DNA from 2 places in the Leifsonia sp. McL0608 genome. Region 1 is predicted to be linked to the other one. Evidence: predicted binding sites of a transcription regulator. Region 1 holds the regulator's gene; the other holds the start of a gene.
What was found. The regulator HrcA, encoded in region 1, represses chaperone genes, less so after heat shock. The targets are predictions, from matches to a motif close to TTNGCACTCGNNNNNNNCGAGTGCNAA.
Positions count from the first base shown of each region.

Region 1 (4,382 bases):
GCGCTGGTGGAACGTGAAGCATCCGTCCGCGTATGCGGGGCGGATGGCGGCGGATGAGTCTCCCGCAGCCGGTCGCGAGACCCTCGACGCAGAAACCAGGCGTGTCGAGCGGGTGCTGCTGCTCACGCGCATCCGCGACGGATTGGCGACAAGCGAACTCGACCCCGCTGGTCGCCTGCAGGTCGCCGGCCTCATCGCGGACGAACTCATCGACGCGAAAGCCGCCCTGCGCGGATCAGTCGAGCTGACCCTGCGAGGGCGGCTTCTGGCCGACGCTGTCGTGCGCCGGCTGCTCACGTCGAGCTAGCTGACGAAGCGGATCGCGATCGGGTAGACGTAGGGCTGGCCGGCATTGGCCTTCACCGCGGCGATGATGCTGAACACGATGTTCACCACCCAGACCGCGAGCAGGATGAGCAGGCCGATCCCCACGACCAGCAGAACCCAGCCGACCACGTACGCGATCGCGAGCGTTATCTGGAAATTGAGTGCGGTGGCCGTGTGCTCCCGCACGAACGGTCCGCGATCCTTGAGGACGAGGTAGCCGATCAGGGCGGGGATGAAGTTGAAGAAGATACCGCCGATGTGGACCAGGGTCGCCCACAGCCGCTCGTCGGCCGGGTTCATCTGCGGCGTCGGCTGGTAAGGCTGGGCCGGAGGGGGCGTTGCGTCAGACATCATTACTCCTTGGGTGCCCGGGTGGGCGCTCGATTGACAGCCCCCACCCTAGGACACACCGTCGTCGCAGCCGCGGAAGGCGGCGGCTACTTGATGAAACGGAAGTTGAACGGATAACGGTAGGTACCGCCGCCGTTGACCCGCACGAAGCCCAGGATCGAGAACACGAGGTTCACGATGTAGAGCACCCACGGGATGAGGAGCGAGAACACGAAGGAGATCGGCCAGGCAGGCGTCGCCAGCAGGATCGACCCGAGGATCACCGACACGAGCCAGGCGAGGATCCACGTGATCTGCCAGTTGAGCGCCTCCTTGGATTCCTGACGGGTCAGCGCGCCCCGGTCCTTGAAGACCAGGAAGATGATCAGCGAAGGAAGGAACCAGAGGATTCCGCCGAGGTGGGCGAAGGAGGCCCACTGCTTGTCCTCGGCGGCCGTGAGCGGTGCACCTGGCACGGGCGCCGGCGCGGCGTACGGCTGCTGGGGCGGGACCCCGGCCTGCTGGGGCGGGACGTTCGAGTACGGCTGCTGCGGCGGTACCGGCTGCTGCGGTGGAACCGGCTGCTGCGGTGGGATTCCCGAGCCTGTCGGGTCGACGGGCGGCTGGTTGGGGTCGGTCATGATCGGTGCCTTTCATTCCAGTGGAACTAACGGACCTGCTCGGTAGGCGCGTGCACCTTTCGATGTGATCGATCCGGGCGATCGTGCGAACTCATGCATAAGTTACTGCCGTGAAACTGCCGCGTGCAATGATTCGTTGGCGTGTCGACGCGATATGATTAGCACTCAGGCTAAACGAGTGCTAACAGGTCGGTGTCAGGGAGGCGACGAGAAGATGGTGTCGGATCGGAGCCTCGAGGTTCTCCGCGTGATCGTGCAGGACTATGTCGCCTCACGCGAGCCCGTCGGTTCGAAGAGCATCGTCGAGCGCCACGCGTTCGGAGTGTCTGCGGCGACCATCCGCAACGACATGGCGGCCCTCGAAGACGAGGAGCTGATCGCGGCGCCTCACACGTCGTCCGGCCGTGTTCCGACCGACAAGGGCTACCGCGTCTTCGTCGACCAGCTCGCCGATCTCAAGCCCCTCACCCACGCGCAGCGCCAGGCGATCGAGGTCTTCCTCGGGCAGTCCGTCGACCTCGACGACGTGCTCGCACGCACGGTCCGCCTCCTCTCGCAGCTCACGCACCAGGTCGCGTTGGTGCAGTATCCGTCGGTCTCGCGCTCCCGCATCCGGCACATCGAGTTCGTGACTCTTGCACCGCAGCGTCTGCTGAGCGTGCTGATCACCGATTCGGGCGCCGTGGAGCAGCGCGTGATCGAGGTTCCGCAGGAACTGGACGACCAGCGCATCGCGCAGGTGCGCGCATCCGTGAATGCGGCGACCGCAGGGCTTTCCCTCGCCGAAGCCGCCACGCGCCTCCGCGCCCTCGCAGAGGATGAGTCGGAGCCGGGACATGCCGTGATCGTCCCGGTGGCGCGCACGCTCGTGGAGCAGATCGAGGCCAACCGCCAGGACAAGCTGCTGATGGCGGGCGCTGCGAACCTGGTGCGCACCGAACACGATTTCACCGGAAGCATCTATCCGGTGCTGGAGGCGATCGAGGAGCAGGTCATCCTGCTCCGGCTGTTCGGTGAGATGGCGACCGACCAGCACGGCGTCTCCGTCTCGATCGGCCGCGAGAACGCACCGTTCGGCCTCGCCGAGACGAGTGTGCTGACCAGCGGCTACACCTCTGCGACCTCCGGCATCGCCCGGCTGGGCGTGCTCGGCCCGACCCGCATGGACTATTCGAACAATATGGCGGCCGTCCGTGCCGTCGCCCGATACCTCTCCCGACTGCTCGGCGAGAACTAGCAATCGACAGTTAAGGAACTGCCTACGTGGCTGACCACTACGAAGTACTCGGCGTCGACCGCAACGCCACCCCCGATGAGATCAAGAAGGCATACCGCCGCCTCGCGCGCGAACTGCACCCCGATGTGAACCCGAGCCCCGAGGCATCGGAGCGGTTCAAGCTGGTCACCCACGCGTACGACGTGCTGAGCGACCCCCAGCAGCGGGAGCAGTACGACCTCGGGCCGCAGGCCGGCTTCCCCGGCGGCGCCGGCAACTTCGGCAACTTCGGCGACATCTTCGAGACGTTCTTCGGCGGTGGCGGAGGAGGCGGTCGCGGCCCCAAGTCGCGGCGTGAGCGCGGCCAGGATGCGCTGCTGCGCGTCGAGGTCGACCTCGACGAGGTCATCTTCGGCACGCACCGCGACCTCGAGGTCGACACGGCGATCGTCTGCGAGACCTGCAACGGCTCCTGCTGCCAGCCGGGTACCGCCCCGGTCACCTGCGACATCTGCCACGGCACCGGGAGCATCCAGCGCTCCGTCCGCTCGCTCCTCGGCAACGTGATGACGTCGAGCCCCTGCGGAACGTGCCGCGGGTTCGGCACCGTCATCGTGACGCCGTGCGTGACCTGCCAGGGCCAGGGTCGCGTGCGCGCGCGCCGCACGGTGCCCGTCGACATCCCCGCCGGTGTCGACACCGGCCTGCGCCTGCAGATGCCGGGCAGCGGCGAGGCCGGCCCCGCCGGCGGACCGAACGGCGACCTGTACCTCGAGATCAAAGTGAAGCACCACGATGTCTTCAGCCGCGACGGTGACGACCTCCTCTGCACCCTCGAAGTGGCGATGACGGATGCGATCCTCGGCACGCACGCGAAGGTCCGGGCTCTCGATGGCGACATCGAGATCGAACTGAAGGCCGGCGTCCAGAGCGCAGACATCATCACGGTGAAGGATCGCGGGATCACGCACCTCCGTGGCAGCGGACGCGGCGACCTGCGGGTCGGCATCCAGGTCGTCACCCCGACGAAGCTCGACCACAAGGAGCGGGAGTTGATCAAACAGTTCGCATCCACGCACAAGCAGGAGGCGCCGGGCCTGGCCCGGTTCCAGCAGGGGTTGTTCGCGAAGCTCCGCGACCGTTTCCTCAACGTCTGAGCGCGGCGTGAGCTCCCTCTACCTGCGCGAGGACCTCGTGTCGACGTCGGTCGGCGAGCGGTTGTCGATCGTCGGCGCCGAGGCGAAACACGCGGCGACGGTGAACCGCACGCGACCGGGCGAAACGGTGACGATCGGGAACGGGCGCGGGCTGATGGCGACGGGGTCGGTGATCGCGGCGACGCCATCCGAGCTCACGATCGAGGTGGGTTCGGTCTCGCGGCTCGAGCGGCCCACTCCACTGCTCTCCCTTGCCCAGGCGCTCGCCAAAGGCGATCGCGACGAACTCGCGGTGCAGGCTTCCACGGAGCTCGGGATCGACGAGGTGCTCCCGTGGGCGGCCGAACGGTCTGTCTCGCGCTGGGACGGACCCAAGGTGGCGAAAGGCCGGGAACGCTGGAGCGCGATCGCGCGCGAGGCGGCCAAGCAGTCCATCCGCTCCTGGGTTCCCGAGGTCGGGGAGCTGGTGACGTCGAAGCAGCTCCCGGCACTGGCGAAGACGGTGCGGATGCTCGTCCTCGAGCCGACCGCGGAGGTGCCGCTCACCTCGGTCCGCCCGGACGGACGGGACATCGTCGTCGTCGTCGGTCCCGAGGGCGGCCTCTCCCAGGCCGAGCTCACCCGCTTCGCCGACGCCGGTGCCGAACTCGTGCGGCTCGGGGACACCGTGCTGAGGACGTCGACCGCCGGTCCTGCATCCATCGCAGTCCT
Region 1 covers NZ_CP154826.1:1,702,634-1,707,015, forward strand. The annotation lists gene hemW (radical SAM family heme chaperone HemW) at 1-307, shown strand, start outside; gene AAYO93_RS08045 (DUF4870 domain-containing protein) at 304-678, opposite strand; gene AAYO93_RS08050 (DUF4870 domain-containing protein) at 765-1,298, opposite strand; gene hrcA (heat-inducible transcriptional repressor HrcA) at 1,513-2,535, shown strand; gene dnaJ (molecular chaperone DnaJ) at 2,562-3,671, shown strand; gene AAYO93_RS08065 (16S rRNA (uracil(1498)-N(3))-methyltransferase) at 3,679-4,382, shown strand, end outside.

Region 2 (4,382 bases), 1.2 Mb from region 1:
CCGGACGCACGGACTCGTAGAAGCTCGGCCAGCCGCAGCCGGAATCGAACTTGGTGCCGCTCTTGAACAACTCGGCACCGCAGGCGGCGCAGGTGTAGAGCCCAGCGCGCTCCTCGTCGAGCAGCTCACCCGTCCACGGGCGCTCGGTGGCAGCCTCGCGCAGCACGGCGAATTGCTCGGGGCTCAGCTCAGAGCGCCAGTCGTCGTCGCTCTTCGTGACGTTGTACTCCATGGGCCAGGCGTCCTTCCTGCATCGATCAGGCCTGAGAAAGGCCCGTTTCAACCCTAAACGTCATCACACGACCTGCCCGCCCGCTTGGGCGAACACTCAGACACGCGCAAATAGTATGAAGCGCAAGTCAGGGGTCGGTCGAGAGAGGTGAGCGATGGCGGAAGCATCCAAAGATCGCACCCGCTCTTCCGGGACCACCGATGAGCTGACCGAACGCGACGAGGCGATCCTCGCCTTCGAACGGCAGTGGTGGCGCCACGCCGGGGCGAAGGAGCAGGCTATCCGCCAGGACTTCGGACTGTCGGCGGCGCGGTACTATCAGCTGCTCGGCGCTCTGATCGATTCGCCGGCCGCACTCGCCCACGACCCTATGCTCGTCAAGAGGCTGCAACGCCTCCGCGACGCACGAACGGCCGCGCGCAGCGCGCGAACGCTGACGCCCCACGACTGAGGACCCCCACCGAACCGATGGCAGAGAAATTCCCGAAGGACCGCTTCGACGCGATCCCCGACGACATCCAGCGTGTCGGCGCGCACCGAGCTCCTCACCAGAAAGGTCGCGGCTGGATCGGCTTCGCGTGGGCCGCGGTCGCCACCATTCTGCTGGTCGGCGTGGGTGTGTTCGGGCTCTACCTCATCAATGGCAGCATCGCTTTCAACGGCTCCCCGGCGGGTACCCCGTCGCCGTCGATCACCTCGACCCCGACACCGACCATCGTCCCGACGGTCGACCCGAAGCTGAATGTCACCGTGCTCAACGGCACGACGACCGCCGGCCTGGCGAACCAGGTCGGCGATGCACTCGCCGCCAAGGGATGGAAGGTCCAGTCGCGCGCCAACGCGAGCCAGTCCAACATCACGAGCACCGTGGTCTACTACTCGGACCCGAAGAACGAGGCAGCTGCACTCGGCGCCGCCCAGTCGTTGCCGGGTGCGACGGTCATGCTGACGCAGGATTTCGCCGAGACGGGCGCCGACCTCACCGTGGTCGTCGGCAGCGATTACAAGGCTCCGACGGGATAGCGCTTCTCATCTGGGATTCCGGTCGCCGATGTTTCCGGCGTGTTTAATTCATGCGCAATTCGGGTAATTTCACGACCTATTGGCGAAATCGCCATTCATTGCGGGCCCCGAAAGCATTAGTATCTGGTTTCAACGCGCTGGTGAATGTGCTACGCGTGGACGAAACACAGCAATGGGAGTAATACATGGCGAACGGAACCGTGAAGTGGTTCAACGCTGAAAAGGGCTACGGCTTCATCACCGTCGATGGTGGGGGACAGGACGTTTTCGTTCACTACTCCGCAATCGACATGAGCGGCTACAAGGTTCTCGAAGAGGGCCAGCAGGTCGTATTCGAGGTCGGTACCGGCAACAAGGGCCCCCAGGCCGAGTCGGTGCGTCTGGCGTAGCACAGCACGACTACTGATTCGAACGCCGTCCGGTTCTCCGGGCGGCGTTCGTTCGCGTCCAGCGTGTCTGTTCACTTGCACTCGCGGCATCCGAGTGCCAGAATCGTTCTAGCACTCGACGCATTCGAGTGCTAACAATGAACCCGGGCATTCGCCCGGAAGTTCCGTATCTTTCGCAGACGTCCGGGAGGGACGAAAAACAACCATGGCAAAGATCATTGCTTTCAACGAGGACGCGCGCCGCGGCCTCGAGCGTGGCCTGAACATTCTGGCCGACACCGTGAAGGTGACGCTTGGCCCGCGCGGTCGCAACGTCGTGCTCGAGAAGAAGTGGGGCGCTCCCACGATCACCAACGATGGTGTCTCCATCGCCAAGGAGATCGAACTCGACGACCCGTACGAGAAGATCGGTGCCGAGCTCGTCAAAGAGGTCGCGAAGAAGACCGACGACGTCGCAGGTGACGGCACCACCACGGCCACCGTCCTTGCTCAGGCCCTCGTCAAGGAAGGCCTCCGCAACGTCGCCGCCGGCGCAGACCCCATCACCCTGAAGCGCGGCATCGAGAAGGCTGTCGAGGCTGTCACGGCCGAGCTCATCGCCTCTGCCAAAGAGGTCGAGACCAAGGCAGAGATCGCTGCGACCGCGTCCATCTCCGCTGGTGACACCACGATCGGCGAGATCATCGCCGAGGCGATCGACAAGGTCGGCAAAGAAGGCGTCGTCACCGTCGAGGAGTCGAACACTTTCGGCACCGAGCTCGAACTGACCGAGGGCATGCGCTTCGACAAGGGCTTCCTGTCGCAGTACTTCGTGACCGACCCTGACCGTCAGGAGGCCGTGTTCGAAGACCCGTACATCCTGATCGCGAACCAGAAGATCTCGAACATCAAGGACCTTCTGCCTGTCGTCGACAAGGTCATCCAGGCCGGCAAGCAGCTCCTCATCATCGCTGAGGACGTCGACGGCGAGGCTCTGGCCACGCTCGTCGTGAACAAGATCCGCGGCATCTTCAAGTCTGTCGCCGTCAAGGCTCCGGGCTTCGGCGACCGCCGCAAGGCCATGCTGCAGGACATCGCGATCCTGACCGGCGGCCAGGTCATCTCCGAAGAGGTCGGCCTCAAGCTTGAGAACGTCACGCTCGACCTGCTCGGTACGGCCCGCAAGGTCGTCATCACCAAGGACGAGACCACGATCGTCGAAGGCGGCGGAGACCCGGAGCAGATCGCGGGCCGTGTCGCCCAGATCCGCAACGAGATCGAGAACACCGACAGCGACTACGACCGTGAGAAGCTCCAGGAGCGTCTCGCGAAGCTCGCCGGCGGCGTCGCCGTCATCAAGGCGGGTGCCGCGACCGAGGTCGAGCTGAAGGAGCGCAAGCACCGCATCGAAGACGCCGTGCGCAACGCGAAGGCAGCCGTTGAAGAGGGCATCGTCGCCGGTGGTGGCGTCGCACTCATCCAGGCCGGCAAGAACGCGTTCGCGAAGCTCGAGCTGACCGGCGACGAGGCGACCGGTGCGAACATCGTGCGCGTCGCCATCGAGGCTCCGCTGAAGCAGATCGCGATCAACGCAGGCCTCGAGCCCGGCGTCGTCGTCGAGAAGGTCCGCAACCTGCCCGTCGGACACGGCCTCAACGCCGCGACCGGTGAGTACGTCGACATGCTGGCCGCCGGCATCAACGACCCGGTGAAGGTCACCCGCTCCGCGCTGCAGAACGCAGCGTCCATCGCGGGCCTGTTCCTCACCACCGAGGCCGTCGTCGCCGACAAGCCGGAGAAGAACCAGGCTCCGGTCGGCGACCCGACCGGTGGCATGGACTTCTAAGTCCAGCGCAACTCGTGAAGAGGGCGTCTCCTTCGGGAGGCGCCCTCTTTGGTGCGCCCGCCCTTCGTCGAGCACAGGAAAAGTCGCGTCAAGTCGCAACGATAGGGTGATCTTTCCTGTGCTCGACAGGTTTGGGGGCTGAGCGTTTTGGGGGATCATATGCGCACGGGGGCATACACGGGGGTCGCGGGGGTCGTCGTCGCGACTGTCCTGGCGATCGTGCTGAGGGGATGCGCCGCCAGGGCTTCAGAGGAGCCGACCCGAGCGCCGACCTCGGCTGCGACTCCAACGCCGACGAAGGACCTGGCTTTGGCGCTGGACTGCGCCACGCTGGCATCGAACGACGCCGTCTCCTCGCTTCTCGGTGTTGACGCAGGTGCGATCGACGCTGGCATACGCGCAGTCACCGATATCAACCGGACCTTCTCCCAGCTCGAAGCGGCGGGCGGAGGCTCGTGCCTGTGGGGGAGCCCCGAGGCCGCCGATATCGAGAAGCACGGTGCGACGCTGACGATCGAGGTGCTGCCGAACGCTGACGGGGCCTGGACGAAGCTCGCCGAATGGTACCCGTCGACGTCCACTCCCGGCGCGAACTACGGCACCTACCCATCTCGTGGTGGCGACCGCGCCCAGAACTATTGCCACACGGGAAACGACTGGCTGTCCGTGTCGAGCCCGACGGTGAACACCAACGCTGCGGCCGGCACTGTCGCCTTCAGCACATGGGTGCTCGCTCACCACTGATGTGACGACGCTCGAGCACAGGAAAAAGCACCTCAAATCGATCGATTGAGGTGCTTTTTCCTGTGCTCGGCCGCCGCGCCGCGCCTAGGCGCGGGCGCGGGCGCGGGCGCAGCTAGGCGGCGGGCGCGATCGACTGCGGGGCGCTCGGGGAGCCGGCCAGGGGGAGCGC
Region 2 covers NZ_CP154826.1:2,864,708-2,869,089, reverse strand. The annotation lists gene msrB (peptide-methionine (R)-S-oxide reductase MsrB) at 1-232, opposite strand, end outside; gene AAYO93_RS13660 (DUF3263 domain-containing protein) at 387-683, shown strand; gene AAYO93_RS13655 (LytR C-terminal domain-containing protein) at 701-1,255, shown strand; gene AAYO93_RS13650 (cold-shock protein) at 1,441-1,644, shown strand; gene groL (chaperonin GroEL) at 1,850-3,469, shown strand; gene AAYO93_RS13640 (hypothetical protein) at 3,629-4,213, shown strand; gene AAYO93_RS13635 (sensor histidine kinase) at 4,326-4,382, opposite strand, start outside.
Region 2: a site for HrcA is predicted at 1,753-1,779, ahead of groL (chaperonin GroEL). Genes of this name have one in related genera too.